One region of the Gracilibacillus salinarum genome, then DNA from elsewhere that is predicted to be linked to it. Evidence: riboswitches for the same ligand, from Rfam matches in the RefSeq annotation. Region 1 holds a riboswitch; each other region holds the start of a gene.
What was found. Region 1 has a riboswitch for thiamine pyrophosphate ahead of tenA (thiaminase II). Riboswitches for the same ligand answer to the same signal wherever they lie in the genome.
Positions count from the first base shown of each region.

Region 1 (5,359 bases):
CACTGGAACTAGCAAATCCGTGAGAGATCAGAATTTCAGCTAACCACGAGATCGTGACATAAAATAAGAAAGATTGCGAACCCATAAAAAGGGTAACCTGCCAGGCCACAGGAGAGCGCAATAGTTTTGTAGTGCTCGGTTCATATAATTCCTGTTCGTGTTTAACTGGTGACTTGTTCATTGCAAATGTCCATGTGATGATCCCGACCACTGCTAAAATACTCCAACTGGCCAAGGACCATTTCCATCCTAAATCTAACGATGTCGTTAACGGTACACTTAAACCTGAGGCTGTGGCAGCCACAACGGACATGGAAGTTGTATAGACTCCAGTCATTAAGCCAATCTTGTTAGGAAAGTTACTTTTAATCAGACTTGGCAAGATAACATTTATGATAGCAATCCCCACACCTATTAATACAGTACCTGCGAATAACAATACAATAGAAGAAGTAGAGCGGATGAGAATGCCAGCTAACAGGACGAATAACCCGTACAATAATGCTTTTTCATTGCTTGTTCGATTGGCAATTCGAGGAGCTAACGGCGACATGATTGCAAAAGCAATTAAAGGAAGACTTGTTAAAAATCCTGCACTCCAGTTACTGATTGCTAAATCTTCACGGATAATACCAATAATAGGTCCTACTGAAGTTATGGCAGGACGTAAGTTAAAGGCTAGAAGGATAATACCGGTAATAAAAAGTATTGTGTAATGTTTTTTGTTAAAAGTTTGCACTTTCTCACCTTGTTTCTATGTTATAATATACAAAATATGCTAAACTGATATCGTTAGCGTTTACGGTAGATTGCATTTAAACAGAATATCATACAATCACCCGAAGGAAAAGAGTTAACAAATGAAAGAAGGTTTCCCCATGGAAAACAAAATTGTAAAAGAAGTGCTTTCCTGGCTGAAGGCATTATTAGTCGCTCTGGTAATCGTACTTGTCTGTCGGCATTTCCTTATTACCCCCTCTGTCGTAAAAGGGGAGTCGATGATGCCGAATTTACATGATGGAGACAGAATTATCCTGAGTAAAGTAAGTGATATTGAGCGATTTGATGAAATTGCTTTTGAAGCTCCTGACTCAGATGATAATTATGTCAAACGAGTGATTGGTTTTGCAGGCGACCAGATTGAAATGAAAGATGACAAGCTTTACATTAATGGTGAATTATATGAGGAAACATATCTGGATGAGTATAAATCCGTTCTTTCAGATGGGGATCAACTCACATATGATTTCACACTGGAAGAAATAACAGGTAGTGATACAGTGCCTGAAGGAAAATTATTTGTTTTGGGTGATAATCGCAGAGTGAGTAAAGATAGTCGTCAATTCGGCTTTATTGATGAAGATGCGGTAATTGGTGATGTGAAAATGCGCATCTGGCCAATTGATTCATTTGGGATTATAAACTAGTATAAGGTTCCGGTCATTATCCAATGATCGGACCTTTTTTATCACTCAGCAAGTATAAAACCCAGTCACAGCAGTAATCTATTGAACATGAAGTTAAGTTCCTATTATATGGATTATGTAAACAAATGGCCTTAGCTATACGGTGATTTTGAAATGTTTCAAGTGCTGGCATACCGCTCCGTCCAACCACTCCGCGTCCTGCGGGGCACGGCTGGAGCTAACTTTGTGAAGAAGAACGCTTCACAAAGTGGATCTCCAGCACCTGCACAATCCCGCGGGAGTCTACGTGGTTGGCCTACGCTAGGATGTGGACTCTACAACTTTTGTAAGAGATAGCATATTGATCACTGTATATATAACAGGAATGGAATGAATAAAATAATGCCTAGAACCACTGCTTTTAGCTGTTTCAAATGTTGTAGCACTTCCCTTAAGCGTAGGAAATAGGCGGAGACTCCTCATGCCTCAGCGCGAGCTGAAGATCCATTTCATTTGTGCCTGCGTCTGCAAGTACCGCTTCGAAGGGAGCTTCCTCGGCACAAGGCAGCAAAGGAGTAGTTCAAAGTAGTAGCCTAGCTGAAGCCGTGCCCACAGGACGCGGAGCCTATTTCCGGAGCTTTGCAACGCAGATAAAATATTTCAATATGACCGTTTTGCCAAACAGCTTTAGTTGACATAATCCACATTTAAGAAAGTTGTATATTCATATAGAAGCCGTACTTTAATTTCAGTAGAGCAGTGCCCGTGTTGCTTGACAAAGATCGGTTTCCATGTTTTAGTGGAATTAACTTCATAACGAAATTCCGCTAGGGGTGCTGCGGGTAGCAGCTGAGATAAGAATGATGTTCTTGATCCCTTTGAACCTGAACTGGTTAGTACCAGCGTAGGAAAGTGGAGTCGGAAGGTGTACGTCCATACGCCTGACTTTTTGATATTTATTATTCAAAAATGAGCCGCTCCGCTTAGCTGAGCGGCTTTTTGTTGTGAAAATAAATATGTTGGAGGAATACAAAATGACATTTAGTGAAGAATTACGAGTGGCGGCCGACGATGTGTTTGAAGGAATTTTTCAACACCCATTTGTGACAGGACTAGGTAAGGGCGATTTAAAGAAAGAAGCAATTATTCATTATGTGAAAGCAGATTTTGAATACTTAAATGCGTTTATTAATATTTATGGTTTAGCTATTTCAAAAAGTGATGTAAGAGACGAAATGAACTATTTTTATGAGCAAATCGGTTTTGTTCTCCACAGTGAGATTCACCCTCATAACAATTTATGCGAAGTTGCAGGTGTCTCGTATGAGGAATTACAAGGATATCCATTACCACCAACGGCAGACCATTATGTGACGCACATGAAAACAGTGGCGATGCAAGGCAGCATTGGAGAATTGATAGCCGCGTTATTACCATGTCCTTGGACTTATTTAGAGATTGGCCACTACTTAAATAAACAATACAAACCTCAAGAAAATCATCCGTTTTATGATTGGATATCTTTCTATGCACAGGACGAAACAGCATCTGTTACGACTGAGTTGCGAAAACGATTAGATAAATGGGCAGAGGACGCTGGTGAGAAAGAGAAACAAAAGGCAAAACTAGCCTTTATGAAGAGCTGTCAGCTCGAATATTTATTCTGGGAAATGGCCTATCAGGTGGAAGAATGGCCTTTCTCTTTGAAAGGAAAGGAGTCTTCTTATGCATAAAATAGCATCAGCACTTACGATCGCAGGAACAGATCCTACGGGTGGAGCTGGCATACAAGCTGATCTAAAAGTGTTTCAGGAAAGAGAAGTATATGGCATGAGTGTCATCACTTCCGTGGTTGCACAGAATACAGAAGGTGTTCAGGATGTTCAGCATCTAACAGTTGATTTTATTGAAAAACAACTCGACGCTGTCCTTACTGATATTCCGCCACAAGCAATCAAAACAGGTATGATTGCAACAGTGGAAATGATGGAATTGATTGCAAAAAAATTAAAAAATTCGACAATTCCTTATGTCATTGACCCGGTGATGGTAGCAAAGAGTGGTCATTCCTTAATGGATAAAACATCAAGAGAAGTAATTCGACAAACGTTAATCCCACTTGCAACAGTCGTTACACCCAATGTACCAGAGGCTGAGATACTAGTCGGATTTGATATCCAGACAAACGACGATGCAGAAAAAGCAGCTAAATTGATTGTTGATGAGTTGGGTGCTCAAGCGGCTATTGTGAAAGGTGGTCACCTTACTGGAGAAGCGATTGATGTGTTATATGATGGAAACGAACTCTATTACTTCCAATCTGAGCGGTTTAATACGAAGCATACACATGGTACCGGCTGTACATTCTCTGCAGCTATTACTGCGGAATTAGCAAAAGGTAAATCAGTGAAAGATGCGGTAGAGTTAGGAAAAGCCTATATTACCAAAGCGATTGAGTACCCATTAGAACTAGGAAAAGGGAATGGACCAACTAATCATTGGGGATATCGTTTAGAAGGACTGCCAGCTCAGAAGGAGATAGTGGATAAATGAGTCATTTAATAGAAGAAGTAAGAAAAAATCAGCCCTTGATTCACAATATTACAAATCAAGTAGTTATGAATTTTACAGCAAATGGCCTGTATGCGATTGGGGCATCACCTGTCATGGCTAATGCTAAAGAAGAAGTAGGAGAAATGGCTGCACTAGCAAATGCACTTGTACTGAATATCGGGACTTTAACTGATATGCAGGTAGATGCCATGATAGTAGCGGGAAAAGCTGCCAATCAGGCAGGAACTCCTGTTGTTTTTGATCCGGTTGGGGTCGGGGCGACAACATTCCGCACCCAATCGGCTCAGCGGATTCTGGAGCAAGTGAAGGTAACTTGTATTCGAGGTAATGCTGGGGAAATAGCGAGTCTTGCTGGTCTCTCTGCAACCGTTCGAGGTGTAGATGGTGCTGGTGATGTAGATATGGAAACTTTGGCAGCACAAGCCCACCAGAAATTAGGAGTATCCCTTGTGATTACAGGAGCACAGGATATTCTCATTCATCGAGGTGAAAAAGTCATCCTCTCAAACGGTCATCCGCTTTTAACAAAAGTAACAGGAGCGGGATGTTTATTATCATCTGTACTGGCAGCTTTTTTGGCAGTGACGGATGATGTATTACAAGCAATGACAGACGCGGTCAGTTATTATGGTATTGCGGCAGAAAATGCAGCTAATGAACAACAATTGCCGGGCAGCTTTCAGGTGAGTTTTATTGATCAATTATATAACTTGAAAAGTGAAGAAATTAACAGGAAAATTCGTATGATCAGAGGTGCCTAAAGACATGCAACGAGAGTGGTTACAAGTATATTTTATTATGGGAAGCAACAATACAGCCCAAGATCCCCTTGTGGTATTAGAGGAAGCGTTGAAAGGTGGTATTACCTGCTTCCAATTCCGTGAAAAAGGGAAGGATGCGTTACAAGGGTCGGCAAAAAAGCAATTGGCACAGCAGATGCAAAAGCTTTGTCAGCAATATCGGGTTCCCTTCTTCATTAACGATGATGTCAACTTAGCTATTGAAATGGGTGCGGATGGAGTTCATGTCGGACAAGATGATATGTCGATCGCAAGAGTGAGAGAAATAGTACCAGCAGATTGTGTGATCGGAGTATCTGCCACTAATCTTGAGGAAGCTGTACAGGCTCACAAAGATGGTGCCGATTATATTGGAGTTGGCCCTATCTTTGGTACAAATACGAAAGAAGACGCAAAGCAACCAATAGGTACTGACGGCCTTTGTCGTATTCGTAAGCAAGTAGGAACGTTGCCAATTGTAGCAATTGGAGGCATTAAACTGCGACATGTGATATCACTCAGAAAGGCAGGGGCTGATGGTGTGTCGATTATAACGGCAATAAGTCAGGCTGAAAAACCTCAGCTCATGGCTAATACTTT
Region 1 covers NZ_CP095071.1:3,451,630-3,456,988, forward strand. The annotation lists gene MUN87_RS16140 (CynX/NimT family MFS transporter) at 1-739, opposite strand, end outside; gene lepB (signal peptidase I) at 879-1,427, shown strand; TPP riboswitch at 2,226-2,334, shown strand; gene tenA (thiaminase II) at 2,441-3,139, shown strand; gene thiD (bifunctional hydroxymethylpyrimidine kinase/phosphomethylpyrimidine kinase) at 3,132-3,959, shown strand; gene thiM (hydroxyethylthiazole kinase) at 3,956-4,741, shown strand; gene thiE (thiamine phosphate synthase) at 4,746-5,359, shown strand, end outside.

Region 2 (5,359 bases), 570 kb from region 1:
TACTTATACACGAATGGTGAAACGGAATTTACCAGAAGATCCACAAGAGATATTGCTGAAAGAGGCGCAGATATAACAGCACTAAAGCAATCTCACAAAGAACGCAGAATTCAATATGAAGTATTTATGCATCCTTATCATCAAAATTTCGATATAGTTGTGAAAAATTCGAATGAAAAGTATTGCATAGAAAAAGAAGAACTAATTTGATGGCTGTATGAACGAAAAAGTAAGGATGGAACGATGACAGAAAAACAAATGCTAAGAAACTCAAAATTCACGCTTGCATTTCGGTTTATTCTGACATTAATAGCTGTGTTTTTTATTTATGCGTTTTATATGATGGTTACGAATATAGTATTTGATAAATCAGCGATTGGAAAAGAAAATATGTATTATTCCAGTCTTGCGCTTGAATGGACAGTACCCAATGTGCGAGGTGATTTTGAGATAAAGGAAGAAGACCTGTCAGCTTTCGGAACAAAAAGTTTGTCCTATAATGTATTGAAAAAGGTTGGGACAGAAGATCTTGTAATTGGTGAGGCGCAAATAACGAAACGACTGTCCAGCAGTTATTCAACCATTACTTATAAATATCCAGGTCAAAAGAAATTAAGTGAATTTTCCTTTTCGCTACCTGAAGACCCACGTTCAGGAGGAAAGTTAAAGGCTAATACTTCACCAAATGTGTGGGGAACATTGGAGAAGCTGCCTGAAGGAACAGTGGGCGAGTTAGCTTTTTCCACTACAGATTTTATGAAAGCTGAGCAGCTGATACAATCATTAGCTGATTATGATCTTCGCGTATTATGGATGCCTTTGTATACCGGGGAGTTCGTTAATTATGATCCCTATGGCTGGACTGGTGGAAGCAATTTAATGATGTTATCCGATGTAATTGGTTTAACAGGCGGTATGGATCATGATGAAAACTATCATCAGTCACTCTGGATTACCTGGTTAGATGAAGGTTCACTAGAGGATAGCAAGCAGCTGATGTTAAAGAACATGGGCGACCTTCTTGAAAAGCCTGAAAGTTATTATCAGGATTTCCTGCGTCTCGGCCATTTAGAGGAAAGATATCAATATCTTGAAGAAGAAGGTTTTTCTGTATATGGGGCTGTTGTAACAGGTCCTGCAAAAGAATTATTAACATTGCAGGAGGCTGACTTTGTTCAGGGTGAACAGCTAGGAGAAGTTGAGTTGTGGAATTGGGAGGAGTGAGGACGTTACGAGGCGGTATCATAGGGTCTTTAAGACTTATGCCACGGAAAAGGGATTTGAGCATTATCGTTCTCAATCAGAGGGTAAAAAATGACCCGAATTAGTGGAAGGAAAAGGAGCAAAAGATTTTGCTCCTTTTTGTGTGACAGTTATTTCTTTTTCAAGTGCCTAAGATAGCCCATGGATGAGGCAAATGCTGCTGTTCTTGCAGGGACGCCTTTTTTCATTAGGTTCTCTGTCGTTTCTTCAATTTTTTCGCCGACACCTTTGCTTTTCAAAGTAAACCCTCCTTTCTTTCTTATTATGTGTGGCGGGAGATATATCAATACGACCAAAGCTTATCAGTACCGGATATCACAAAAAGAGGAAGTCAAAATGATTCTGAGCAGACGTTGCACTGTTCACGGTTTCAACAGACCGAACCTTGATGAGAGTAGTAGTGCTATAAAGAGCAGGGGAATAATAAAATATGTGAAGAATAACATGAACAAGTCATATTACCTTGACATAAATTTCTTTAAACGATACTATTAAAAATAATTTAATATATGCACTAGGGGTGTTATTTAACTGAGATGAGTATTACCTCAAACCCTTTGAACCTGAACTAGTTGAAACTAGCGTAGGAAAGTGTAAACTCTAATACATACTTAAAGAGCGACTGTTCTTTATGCTTAATATGTAGTTATTTAGTTTTACGCAATTTTCCTATGGGAAGGTTGCGTATTTTTTTTATTTAAGTTTCATCAAAATTAAAAATACAGGAGTTGTTATGATGAGTAGAAGCGTATTAGTAACAGGTAGCAGTAGAGGTTTAGGAGCAACCATTGTAAAGACGTTGGCACAACAAGGTTTTCAAGTGGTTATCAATTATTATCAAAGCAAAGATGCTGCTGAGAAGCTAGTTTCTGAGATTGGTGAAAAGAATGCGATTGCAATTCAAGCTGATGTAACAGATCGTAAAGAAGTAGATAAATTGATAAATAAAGCAACAGAATATTTTGGTCAAATAGATGTTGTAGTTAACAATGCATTAGTAGATTTCAAATTCGATCCAAACAAACAGAAAACCTTTACAGAACTCACTTGGGAGGATTATCAAAAACACCTAGATGGTACGTTAAAAGCAGCATTTAATGTAGTTCAAAGCGTCATACCTCAATTCATTGAACGAAAAAATGGAAGTATTATCAATATCGGTACTAATCTATACCAAAATCCAGTTGTACCCTACCACGAATATACAACAGCTAAAGCTGGATTAATAGGATTCACACGTAATATCGCTTCTGAATTAGGACTATATGGTATAAAAGCGAATGTCGTTTCAGGTGGATTATTAAAAACGACTGACGCCAGTGCTGCTACAACTCCAGAAGTATTCGATTTAATTGCTCAATCAACGCCATTGAAGAAGGTGACCACACCTCAAGATGTAGCCAATATGGTTGCTTATTTATCTTCGGTAAATGCGGACGGTATTACAGGTCAGAATTTCACAGTTGATGGCGGTTTGACAATGAACTAATTGCTTAATCTTTAAAATAAGGAGTATGCAAGTCAATTAATAATGCTCTATTTGGAGGTGTGAAAAAAATGACAAAGACAAAAGGAAAGCAGCTACACTTAGGAGTTTTGCTGTATGGTTGTGGACACCACCAAGCAGCTTGGTTAATGCCAGATTCAAGCGTTGAACGGATTGGCGACATTTCTTATTACCAATCTTTATCACAAATAGCGGAAAAGGGGTATTTTGACGCAGTATTCTTTGCTGATAATCAGTCATTTAAAGCGAAAGATTCTAGTGATATGCCAGCATTTTGGTTTGATCCAGTAGTCAATTTAACTGCTATTTCTCAAGTGACAAATCATGTGGGATTAGTCACAACAATTTCAAGTACTTTTTCTAATCCTTTTACAGCTTCACGACAACTATTAAGTTTAGACCATATTACAAAAGGACGTGTTGGTTGGAATCTCGTAACGTCAATGACTGATTTAGAGGCATTAAATCATAGTATGGAAGAACTACCTTCTCATGACAAACGCTATGAAAAGGCAGATGAATTCGCTGCTTTAATGAATAAGTTATTTCTTTCATGGGACAGTAAGGAGTTTCTACATCATCGAGAAGAAAGAAAATTGATAAATCCTTCAAACATTCAGCCTTTTCATCACGAGGGTACTTATTTCACAGTGAATGGACCATCCACTACGCCAAAAAGTCCGCAAGGCAAACCAGTATCCATGCAGGCAGGGGCATCGAAACAAGGCGTTGCATTAGCTGCAAAATATGCCGATGCAGTCTATTCCGTATCGTGGAACTTAAACCAAGCCAAAAAATTTCGTGAAAGATTAGATGAACAAGTTAAACATAGCGAAGACAGCGATAGACATATCAAAGTATTTCCAGGCTTAGTAACCTATGTAGGCCGTACTCATGAAGAAGCGCTAGCCAAAAAAGCAGCATTAGATGAGCAATTACCTCTTGAAACAGCCTTAAAACAGTTGAGTTTCTTTATTCAACAAGACTGTTCTAATTGGGAAATTGATAAAGAAGTACCTCCATTACCCCCAGTAGAAGAATTTACTGGCCCAGTTGGACGTTACGAAACGATACTAGAAATTATTAATGATAAACAACCTACAGTAAGAGAATTATTAGGATATCTAAATGCAGGTGGTGGACATCACACGCTGATAGGCACACCCGACGAAATTGTGGATCAGATGGAAGTCTGGTTTGAAGCAGGTGTGGCTGATGGATTTAATCTTATGCCTCCTACATTACCTGGTAGTTTAGAGGACTTTGTTGAACTTATCGTTCCTGAAATGCAAAAAAGAGGTATTTTCAGAGAAAAATATGAAGGTCATACCTTTCGTGAACATTTAGGGTTGGCATAATAAAATGACTCTACTAGTTAAGGGGTGAGATGCTGGTATTAGTCTAAAAATGCATATGAGGGGATAATTTTTTATTATGTATCGGCCGTGATAAACGCAACCAATGGTTCGAAAGAGATCATTAGTGTTAGTATGTTTTCGATATCCAAAGGGATGATCCCTTTCCTGAATAAGTCTTCAAGCTCAGTTAACTGATGTAAAGCCTGATCGAGGTCATAAGTCTCATCGAATAGTTCATAGGACATGCCACCTAAAGTCTGTTCATGGTGCTTAAAATAGTAGAGAAAATTACTACGATTTTGTGAACTGATCAATTATTCTACCGGATGTTTTCTTATATTTACATCAGAATTAGACGATCATCAAAAAGGTCGTTCTTATTTATGTGGAATATTATGTTAGTATAGATGTAGAGAGAACTATGTTAAGGAGCAATATAAGATGAGTGAATTAAGTGATTTGTTATCAAGAAAAGTGATAGCAGCTACCATTTCTGGTTCGTTATTTGCTATCCTGTTAGGCTTAGCAGTTCCTAATCCATTCAGTGAAATTACATCGGTTGGTCAATATTTTCAAAATGTAGCCATAGCAGTTCGGGTATATCTTATGTATGGTTTTCCAGTTATCCTCTTGTACGCCACCATAACGTCTACGATAAGCGATTATATTGCCCATTGGTTAGCTGTACACACTAAGGGGAATTTGAAGATATATTTTTCATTAACATTTCATGTTCTTTTCGGATTGATTTTACTTTGGTACAGCTTGTTTGCATCTATATTGTATTTCATCACGGATTATGTGTTGATGAAGAAAAATATTTACAAATGGAATAGTGCTCTGAAAAGCTTTTGGATTCCTGTTTTCGTTTGGGGAGTTTTTGTAGTGATTACATATGTTATTGGCTGATTATAGTGGATCTTGAAAGTGAGACATCCAGACAGCGTCAAAATGAATACATTGAAATACATAAGTTGATTCTTAAGATTAACTTGTCTAAAAGGGTGGAAATATGGAATTTAATTTTTGGATGCATATTACCGTTTTTATAGCTCAATTAATTGGCTCACTTTTAGCGATAGCCGTTTTCTCCTCTATATTTGTTGAAAATAGAAAAAGAGGATATCTATATCTTGCATGTATATGTGGAGGAATGGTTTATGGATTAATTTTAGGATTTAGTGGTTCAACTGTACTGGGGATAGGTATGTTAATCATTGATGTTAGTGTA
Region 2 covers NZ_CP095071.1:4,025,443-4,030,801, forward strand. The annotation lists partial or broken gene MUN87_RS18995 (phosphoribulokinase) at 1-210, shown strand, start outside; gene MUN87_RS19000 (anti-sigma factor) at 244-1,224, shown strand; gene MUN87_RS22345 (hypothetical protein) at 1,374-1,502, opposite strand; TPP riboswitch at 1,770-1,870, shown strand; gene MUN87_RS19005 (3-oxoacyl-ACP reductase) at 2,000-2,752, shown strand; gene MUN87_RS19010 (LLM class flavin-dependent oxidoreductase) at 2,821-4,128, shown strand; gene MUN87_RS19015 (hypothetical protein) at 4,203-4,373, opposite strand; gene MUN87_RS19020 (hypothetical protein) at 4,570-5,037, shown strand; gene MUN87_RS19025 (hypothetical protein) at 5,141-5,359, shown strand, end outside.
Region 2: it holds a riboswitch for thiamine pyrophosphate, as region 1 does, so the genes downstream of both, MUN87_RS19005 (3-oxoacyl-ACP reductase) here and tenA (thiaminase II) in region 1, are expected to answer to the same signal.

Region 3 (5,359 bases), 2.2 Mb from region 1:
GCCAACTTTGTAAAGAAGACCGCTTTGTCTGTGCCACCTGCACAGTTCGTAGCAGACTTTCAAGGCACAGGGTAGCATTTCAAGTAGTAAGCCGTGCGCATACTTCTGGAGATTGGCTAAGCAAATTCCATATACCAAATTAATAATGTTTACTTTACATTATCCAATACTTAACTTACATAAATTCCAAGGATTTATGTAGTTTTTCTTCGTGGCAATTATTATATTTTCCTGTGGTTAGTGACGAAACGTACGTTGATGATTCAGATATGTTACGAAATGTATGTTTTTTTGTAACTATTTAACCATTGGAGACGACAAATTATACAAAAACAATGGAGGTAGATAATACATGAAATACTTAATTTATTCACTAATGGTTCTTGTTCTGGTAGCTTGTGGGACTGCGAGCAATGGCAGCAATGCCAGTGAGGAGACAAAGACGCCGGCAAATCAAAACAAAATGACTGGATATGTTGCCAAATATGAGAACGGCAAAGTGTTGGTGGCAGAGAATTATATTGCACCTCAAGAGGAAGAGATACCGGTTCAAGAGTTATATGAAAAGGCAGGAAATGCTATCTATTTCAACTTGGAAAACATCGATGAAAAAGTGACTGAGTCATTGGCAATCGGTGAAAAAATTGAAGTAACGCACGGACCAATCGCAGAATCTTATCCAGCACAAAGTAGTGCAACAGAAATCGTGCGGGTGAAAGATTCGAACCATGATTTGGTCGAGACACATGGTGACTATGAAAATCTGATTAAATTGGAAACATTCAAACAAGCGGTTCAAGACCAGCAAGTCAGTCACTTACGCTTCATTCGTTATACGACAGAAGGTGATCCGATTTTTTATAATATTTCTTATAATGGCAGTGAATTTAATATTTCGAGTGATAGTCGACAAGACAGCTATACTGGTACAGGTGATAAATGGAACAGTTTTACTTGTAAGCAAATGGAGAATACGTTAACAGAAGAAAATAACATCAGCTTTGACTTTACGAATTGTGAACAGCAAGAAGATCTATCGTTTGAGGTGCCATATGAGAAGGTGATTGTTCCAGAGCAAACTTATCAAAGTCTGGAAATAATCGTAGGTGACCAACATATTCTGAAGAGCGAAGACGAGGAAAAAATCAATGAAGTGATCGAGCAAATTAGAACAGGCACTCCAAAATCAGCTATGATCATGACGAAGATGGCACCGGCAGGCGAATTGGTGTTAAAAGGAGAAAAAACAACCATTCGTTTTGATTTTTATAAGGATGGTAATCTGCTTCGTTATAACACATTCATCGAAGCAGGAATAAAAGTTGAATAAGGGCAACGATTCTTTTTATATGATAATGCTCGAAAAGTTTTTGCTATCGTGTAATTAGATCTAACTTGAGCTAACCATTTGCTACAGAAGATTTAACCGTGTTAAGATTCTAATTATCTCAGAATCAAGATATTGTATAATTCCACATGAATCTGGGAAAATTTCAAATGGAATCAATACATCGAGAAGGGAAGTAGAGAAGTGGTTAAAGTAGCAGTTATTTATTATAGTTCAACAGGTACTAATTATCAGCTGGCGAATTGGGCAGCAGACGCAATAAAGGAAGCCGGAGCAGAAGTAAGAGTTGTTCGTGCACAAGAAACAGCTCCAAAGCCTGCAATTGCATCAAATTCGAAGTGGGAGCAACACCTGCAAGATACCGAGCATGTTCCAGAAGCAAGCTCTGATGATATTGAGTGGGCAGATGCAATTATTTTCAGCATGCCAACTCGATTCGGTGGTGTGCCATCACAAATGAAGCAATTTATTGATTCACAAGGTGGTTTATGGGCCGCTGGTAAGACAGCTAATAAAGTGGTAAGTGCGATGTCTTCTGCATCTAACCCGCACGGTGGTCAAGAAGCAACGTTGTTGAATTTTTATACATCGATGATGCACTGGGGAGCTATTATTGTGCCACCAGGGTATACAGATCAATCAGCCTTTACTTCAGGTGGAAATCCTTATGGAAACAGTGTCACACATACACCAGATGGTGATTTTGTCGAGGATGTAGAAGATGCAGTGAAGCATCAAGCTAAACGTGTTGTCGAAGTCGCAACGAAGATTCACGGATAATGTATAACCTAAAGACGAATTTCTATGTTTATAGAGATTCGTCTTTTTAATACGTTTGTACAGGTAAAGCAAGGATATGCCCGTTATCTTTAGAGTTATCATTTTTTAAAGTGTTAACTCGACACTGAAATCCAGAATAGTAAATAAAACTTGATGAAATGACAGAATTATGTCAAAGTAGAGGATGGAAAAAATAAATAGGACATGTAGGGGGACCGGTGTTGCCGGTTGAGAAAGTTGCCGTTAGTTGCTTGACCCTTAGAACCTGATCTGGTTAGTACCAGCGTAGGGAACATATAAGATAACCGAATCTATATGCACCCTAGGCTTTCGAGTCTAGGGTGTTTCTTGTATGTTCCCCCAGAAAAAGAAAAAGGGGGATTTTTTATGAAAAAAATAATGGTCGCACTACTTGCAGTGTGTATCGTGTTGGTGGGGTGTGGAGAAGAAAACAGCTCCTCAGATAAAATGGAGGAGGTAACACTTGTCTTAGACTGGACACCTAATACTAACCACACTGGATTATATGTTGCCGAATCGAAAGGGTATTTCGAAGAACAAGGATTAAATGTAGAAATTGTAATGCCAGGTGAAGCAGGTGCAGATCAAACAGTTGCTTCAGGAAAAGCTGAATTTGGCATAAGCTACCAGGAGTCTGTCACAGAGGCAAGAGTCCAGGATATCCCATTAGTATCCATCGCAGCCGTGATCCAGCATAATACATCAGGCTTTGCTTCCCCGGTTGATAAAGAAATTACGTCACCAGCCGACTTTGCCGGGAAAACTTACGGTGGCTGGGGAGCGCCCGTAGAGTCTGCTGTAATTGATTCATTAATGAAACAGGAAGATGCATCGGTAGAGGATGTTGACATCGTCAATATGGGGAATACTGATTTCTTTACGGCGGTCGAAAGAGATGTCGATTTTGCCTGGATTTACTATGGCTGGACAGGTATCGAAGCAGAATTGCGCGGCAAAGAGTTAAATATGCTTTACTTAACTGATTATTCGGAGAAGCTGGATTACTATACACCAGTTATTACAACCAATGAAAATATGATAGAGAAGAATCCGGAAACGATTAAAAAATTCATAGCAGCTGTAAGCAAAGGTTATCAATTCACAATCGATAACCCGGACGAAGCTGCCGATATTTTAATTGAGGAAGTACCTGATCTTGATGAAGAGTTAGTACATGCCAGTCAGCAATGGTTGTCTCCAAAGTATCAAGATGATGCTGCTCAATGGGGTGAACAATCACAAGACGTATGGCAGAACTATGCTGATTTCATGTATGAGAATGATTTGCTCGATCGAGAACTAGACGCAGAAGCAGCCTTTACCAATGAATTTTTACCTGAATAGGAGGATTAAATATGGCAGAAGCATTAGTAAGTGTTCAAATGATACCGAAAACCCTGAATGGAGAAGACTCTATTCCCTATGTAGACGAAGCAATTGCTGTAATCGATCAATCGGGAGTTAATTACCATGTTGGACCATTAGAAACAACGATGGAAGGGGAGTTATCTGAATTGTTTGCTGTCATTGAAAAAATGAATCAGCGCATGCATCAGTTAAATTGTCCCAGCGTAATCTCGCAAGTCAAAATTTATTCGCGACAGGATCGTAAGGCATCCATGACAGAATTAACGAAAAAATATCGATAAAGTTGAAAGTGGCCATAAAATGGACGGAAGTGGCCATAAAAGTCTTATAAGTGGCCATAAAATAAGCAAAAGTGACCATAAAAGTACAAAAAGTGGCCATAAAACACTTGAAAGTGGCCATAAAAAATTGAGGTAGGTTTTATGTGGAGAAAGGTATCATTACCAGTAATTATGATTATTAGTATTCTACTGATTTGGGAAGGTTCCAGCAGGTTATTACAAATACCTAGCTGGATTCTGCCTGCACCAACAGAAATAATTACAGAAGCTATCCAAGGATGGGCGAATTTTCAACAGCATGTTTGGGCAACGGTAAGTCTCACAACTGGTGGATTTATTATAGGTACCTTATGTGGTCTGATAATAGCAATGCTGCTTCATGTATTGCCAAGGGTAAGAGAAGCGGTATATCCATTGTTGATCTTGTCACAAAATATACCAATCATTGTTCTTGCTCCACTTCTTGTAATTTGGTTTGGTTTTGGCATTACACCAAAATTGTTGATTATTACATTAGTTTGCTTTTTTCCCATTGCTGTTTCCACATTGGATGGATTTAACCAAACGGATGCTGAATTGATCCATTATATGAAAATGGCTGGTGCGACCAAAAAACAAGTGTTTACCAAATTAGAATTACCACACGCTGTTCCGCAGATTTTTTCTGGTTTAAAAATATCCGCTACTTATAGTGTGATGGGAGCAGTGATTTCTGAGTGGCTTGGTGCCAATAAGGGAATTGGTGTATATATGACATTGGCATCTTCTTCGTTTAGAACAGATCGAGTTTTTGTAGCTATATTTATCATCATGTTATTATGTTTTATTTTCTTTTCGATTATTATTGGCTTAGAAAAAATAATTTTAAAATGGCGTCCATCTAAGGGGGAGTCATCATGACTACGTTAGAATTAGTCAACATAAGTAAGAAGTTTCAGTCACAACCAGTGCTTACTGATGTCAATCTGAAAGTTGGAAATGGTGAGTTTGTGTCGCTGTTAGGACCTTCCGGGAGCGGAAAAAGTACCATTTTTCATTTGATTGGCGGGCTGTATTTACCTGATCAAGGAAGCATCCGTTTAGATGATCAGGAAATAAACGGTCAAAAAGGTTCGATTAGTTATATGCCGCAGACATCATCCTTATTCCCATGGCGAACGGTTTTAGAAAATGTTATGTTGGGGGCAGAATTGCATCAGAAACCAGATAAACAAAGAGCGCAGGAAATGCTTCAACGTGCTGGATTACACGCATATAGTGAAGCATATCCACATGAGTTATCAGGTGGTATGCGGCAACGAGTGGCTTTTGTGCGGAGTATGTTAAGTCCGCAGTCATTCCTCTGTTTGGACGAGCCTTTTTCCGCACTGGATGAATTTACGAGATTGGACATGCAAAAATGGTTATTATCGATTTGGGAAGAGGAGCGTCCATCAGTATTATTTGTTACACATAATATTGAAGAGGCGATTTTTCTATCTGATCGAATTCTGGTTTTAGGTGCAAAACCTGCCCAAGTGAAAGCGGAATTCACTGTTGATTTTGCACGTCCCAGAAAAGA
Region 3 covers NZ_CP095071.1:1,212,614-1,217,972, reverse strand. The annotation lists gene MUN87_RS05940 (DUF4362 domain-containing protein) at 353-1,330, shown strand; gene wrbA (NAD(P)H:quinone oxidoreductase) at 1,532-2,128, shown strand; TPP riboswitch at 2,327-2,437, shown strand; gene MUN87_RS05930 (ABC transporter substrate-binding protein) at 2,516-3,493, shown strand; gene MUN87_RS05925 (MTH1187 family thiamine-binding protein) at 3,505-3,798, shown strand; gene MUN87_RS05920 (ABC transporter permease) at 3,940-4,698, shown strand; gene MUN87_RS05915 (ABC transporter ATP-binding protein) at 4,695-5,359, shown strand, end outside.
Region 3: it holds a riboswitch for thiamine pyrophosphate, as region 1 does, so the genes downstream of both, MUN87_RS05930 (ABC transporter substrate-binding protein) here and tenA (thiaminase II) in region 1, are expected to answer to the same signal.

Region 4 (5,359 bases), 1.2 Mb from region 1:
TATGGCTGATTGTTTTACCCTTACCGCTAATGGACAGGTATTATTGGAAGAAGTGAATTTCCAATTGCCACTCGGTAAAAAAATTGCCATAACAGGTCCAAATGGCAGTGGTAAAAGTACGTTGTTGCACCATTTTGCTAGCAATCAATCCGGTTTAACCATTTCACCTAAAGCAAAAATCGGTTATTTTCGCCAAATGAGTTATCAATTCAGGACTGATGAAACGGTATGGCAATTCGTGAAAAATCGGTCAGACTATGAAGATGGGCTGTTGCGCAGCGTATTACATGCCATGCAGCTGGTTGGTACAGATCTGCAAAAAAAGGTGAAAGCATTAAGCGGCGGAGAAGCAATTCGGCTCCAGCTAAGTCAGCTTTTTCTGGGAGAATATAATATTTTGTTATTAGATGAACCGACCAACTTCCTAGATATCCATGCCGTTGAAGCTTTAGAACGATTTATAAAAGCCTATCAAGGAACAATCATTTTTGTCACACATGATCAAATGTTTATAAAAAATGTTGCAGATATACAGTTTCAAATCAATGCCAAACAAATAGAACGCTTGTGATGATGAAGCCACCCAGCTATGCTTGGTGGCTTCGTTGTGCCACGATCGTGAGCACAATATTTTAAAATTAGTATTAGAATGTGGCAATATAGGGTAAATGAGATAAAAAGGAGGAATTGAAAATGGTAAACAGTTTACAAGCTACTACGACCTTACATAATGGTGTGAAAATGCCATGGTTTGGACTTGGTGTCTTTCTAGTAGAAGAAGGCGAAGAAGTCTATCAATCTGTTAAATGGGCACTCGAACATGGGTATAAAAGTATTGATACAGCAGCTATTTATGGAAATGAAGAAGGTGTAGGAAAAGCAATAAAAGATTCTGGCATTCCTCGTGAAGAATTATTCATTACATCAAAGCTTTGGAATGGTGACCAAGGTTATGACGAGACATTACAAGCATTTGAAACGACATTAAATAAATTAGGATTAGAGTATCTCGACCTTTATCTTATTCACTGGCCAGTGCCGGATCAGAATAAATACAAAGAAACATGGAAAGCAATGGAGAAACTTTATAACGATGGAAAAATCCGAGCAATTGGTGTAAGTAACTTTAAAGAGCATCACTTAGATGATCTGATAAAAGATGCAGAAATTACACCAATGGTGAACCAGGTTGAATATCATCCACACTTGCAGCAACGCAATTTACATGATTATTGCAAAGAACACAATATCCAATTAGAAGCTTGGTCTCCGCTTAAACAAGGGAAAGTACTGGACGATCCGACTTTGACGGATATCGCAAAACGCCATGGTAAGTCAACGGCACAAGTCATCCTCCGTTGGGATTTACAGCAAGGTGTTGTGACGATTCCGAAATCTGTCAAACAGCATCGTATACATGATAATGCGGATGTGTTTGATTTTGAACTGACAGATGCAGAGATGAAGCTGATCCATGATATGAATAAGGATGAGCGTGTTGGGCCAGATCCTGATACGTTTAGTAAACGGTAAAATAGATAATTTAAAAAACGATCGCAATGAGTGCGATCGTTTTTTATTATCAGCCTGAAAATATATAAGTGAGGTCACATCAGTAATCATATGGAACATGATTAGAGTTCCTATAATATGGATTATGTAAACTAAGCATTACTAGCCAAGTATCCATATTGAGATTTTTTATGTGATAGAATACCGCTCCGTCCAACCACTTCGCGTCCTGCGGGGCACGGCTGAAGCTAACTTTGTGAAGAAGGGCACTTCACAAAGTGGATCTTCAGCGCCTGCCTGTCCCGCGGGAGTCTACGTGGTTGGCCTACGCTATGGCTTTGCTCTACAACTAATAATACAGCTAGTATTTTGAGCGGTATCCTTTAGTGTCTATACCTCATCTTTAATATGGATAATGCCTAGAACTGCTGCTTTTCACTGTTACATCCGTTGTAGCACTTCCCTTAAGCGTAGGAAATAGGCGAAGACTCCCGTGGGATCAGTCGTGTGTGAAGACCCCGCAGTGAGCGATTTTTGCTCGCGAGGAGGCTGAACCCGACCCCACAGGACGCGGAGCCTATTTCCGGAGCTTTGCTAAGCAGATAAACTATATCAAAATGAGCATTTTGCAATACAGCCTTTGTTGACATAATCCATATTATAGGAAGTTGTTTATTAATTAAGTCAGTTAGGACCGGGCGGGTTATGCCCGGTTTTTCTTAAAGCATAAAGTATCTCATTTTTCTAAACAAATAAAGCATTGATTCAACCAAGTATTCTTTATCTGTTTGATACACTTTGACGCATGAGTGGGGCGTCTTTTACTCTTGATATAATAAATAGTCTAATGATAGCCCCGGTTACACTGCTGACAAGGAATCCTGGCAAAAATGCGAATGCGCCAACAGATGATCCCATCAATACTTTAGCATACGGTACAGAAAGCAGAGAGCCAAGGACGCCTGTCCCGACCATTTCACCTATACCAGCGAATGTGCGTTTATTCGTCCATCGATATAAATAACCTGCCAGTAAAGCTCCGACCATTCCACCTGGAAAAGCAAGCAATGTACCAAGCCCTAATAAATTTCGAAGTAAACCAATCATAAAGGCAATGGTAACTGCTGGGATAGGACCTAACGTTACCGCTGCCATCACATTCACCGCGTGCTGAACAGGGTATGCTTTGGCAATACCTGTCGGAAACCAAAGAAATTGCGAACCAAGTGTCCCGATGGCGATAAATACAGCCATTGTGGTTAATAATAATGTACGATTCATATTTTTCCTCCTTTTGTTATCATAAGGGATCACAGCTGAAGGAAAATAAAAAAGCCAGATTCTAATAAAGAACCTGGCTATACGTATCAAGTATATAGCTACTTCCCTACGCTGGTATAAACCAGATCAGGTTCTTAGAGTTAAAAAGCTTATGCGCGCTTTTCTCTCAGCCTATGCTCATAGGCACCCCTAGTAGTGATCACACTTATGTCATTAACAAAAATTTTATCAAAAAATAGAAAAAAGTCAATAAGATAACTATCTTGAATTCGAGATAAAATCACGGTATACTAATTGTAAAGAAATGGAGGAATGCATCATGCAATTAAAAGGAATTCACCATGTTTCCGCGATCACTGCCAACGCGCAAGATAACTTCAATTTCTACACAACTATTTTAGGAATGCGACTTGTAAAAAAGACGGTCAATCAAGATGACACGAGCATGTACCATTTATTTTATGCAGATGAAAAGGGAAGTCCGGGAACCGATTTAACCTTTTTTGAAATAAATAATGCGGGACACACTTATACTGGTAACAATAGTATCTCGACTACCTCATTACGTGTGGCAAGTGGTCAAGCGTTAGCCTATTGGCAGGATCGCTTTGATCAGTATGATATCGTCCATGATGGGATCAGTGAACAATTTGGTCGCCAGGTGTTACCTTTTCAAGATCATGAAGGGCAAAGATTGACATTGGTTTCTGATGAAAAGAATACAGGAGTTGCTGGCGGTGTTCCCTGGGACGGAAATGGAGTGAAAGCGGAGAAAGCTGTGATTGGATTAGGTCCCGTTCACTTTACCATCCCAGACTTAACTCCAACAAAAAAGGTGCTTACGGAAGTGCTGGGGTTCCGTCATGAAGGTAGTTATTCCCTTTTAGATGGTCGTGAAATCAACGTTTTTGCTACAGGAGAAGGCGGAACGGGAGCTGAAGTTCATGTAGAAGTTCGACCAGGATTACAAAAAGAACGGCCTGGCCGCGGCAGTGTACATCACGTTGCTTTTCGTGTTGAAGATGTAGAGGAACTAGAAGCATGGCGAGATGTGATTCGTCAGAAAAGATTACCAAACTCAGGAATTGTTGATCGTTACTATTTTCAATCGTTATATTTCCGTGAACCAAATGGAATTTTGATTGAATTGGCAACAGATGGACCGGGATTTGCAACCGATGAGAATATGGAAGCATTAGGCGAATCCTTGGCATTGCCACCTTTTTTAGCGGATAAACGAGAAGAAATCGAAGCAAACTTAACGCCATTGGAAACGAATAATAAATAAAATATCACCACACGCATATAGCAATAATGCGTGTGGTTTTTATTTAACGTTAGGATAGCCTAATATTTAAAGGTTTCGTACACTTTTTGACAGGAACAGCCAAGTCTAGCGCCCAGGAAATGGCGACATCCTGCATCGTCATCGTCCTCCGATAAAGAAGATGTAGAGGGGTTCCTATAATATGGATTATGTTAACTAACAGCTTAGTGGTTATTTTGAAATATTATGTGTGGTATGATGCCGCTTCGGCCAACCACTTCGCGTCCTGCGGGGCACGGCTGGAGCTAACTTTGTGAAGAATAACGCTTCACAAAGTGGATCTCCAGCACCTGCACAATCCCGCGGGAGTCTCCGTGGTTGGCCTACGCTAGGATGTGGTCTCTACAACTTTTGTAAGACATAGCATATTGATCACTGTATATATATAACAGCAATTGAATGAATAACATAATGCCTAGATCCACTGCTTTTAGCTGTTCCATATGTTGTAGCACTTCCCTCAAGCGTAGGAAATAGGCGGAGACTCCCGTGGAATCAGCGCGAGCTGATGATCCATTTATGAAAGAAAAGCATTTTCTTTCATAAATTAGCTGAAGCCGTGCCCACAGGACGCGGAGCCTATTTCCGGAGCTTTGCTAAGCAGATGAAAACTATCAAAATTAACTACGTGTCAGACAGTTCCAGTTAACATAATCCATATTATAGGAAGTTGTATATCATTTATGTGGGCGGATTATGCTCGGTTTTTCTAATGGTTGGAGCGGGTTCTAGAGGACAAATTTAAGAAGAAACGTAAAAGCTGTCTATATGAGTATCCTCTATTAACACCACGGAAAAATCACAAATTATTTATCTGCCAACCTCATATGTTATACTATTTTCGTTGTTATATGAAAGGGGACAATCACATGAATGAGATAAAAGCTGTCTGTCTGGATATGGACGGAACGATTTTGAACAACCATAATCAATTGGAGCAAAATACGAAAAACGTGATCGAACAAATTCGGCAGCTTGGGGTCAAAGTATTTATTGTCACAGGACGCGCTTATAAAGAAGTACTAGATATTACGGAAGGTAATGTAGAACTTGATGGCATTGTTACGGCGAATGGCATGATTACGTATTTGGACGAGGAGTTATTACGTCAGCACCATTTATCGACAGAAGTTATTGACCGTGTGATTCAGTTAGCCAGGGACCATCAGATTTTTTATGAAGTACATCCGGTTAACGGGAATCGTACTACTCTAAAAATCGACCAGCCTTACATGGAAC
Region 4 covers NZ_CP095071.1:2,259,914-2,265,272, reverse strand. The annotation lists gene MUN87_RS10445 (Msr family ABC-F type ribosomal protection protein) at 1-571, shown strand, start outside; gene MUN87_RS10440 (aldo/keto reductase) at 694-1,533, shown strand; gene thiW (energy coupling factor transporter S component ThiW) at 2,293-2,793, opposite strand; TPP riboswitch at 2,880-2,994, opposite strand; gene MUN87_RS10430 (ring-cleaving dioxygenase) at 3,113-4,081, shown strand; gene MUN87_RS10425 (HAD family hydrolase) at 4,990-5,359, shown strand, end outside.
Region 4: it holds a riboswitch for thiamine pyrophosphate, as region 1 does, so the genes downstream of both, thiW (energy coupling factor transporter S component ThiW) here and tenA (thiaminase II) in region 1, are expected to answer to the same signal.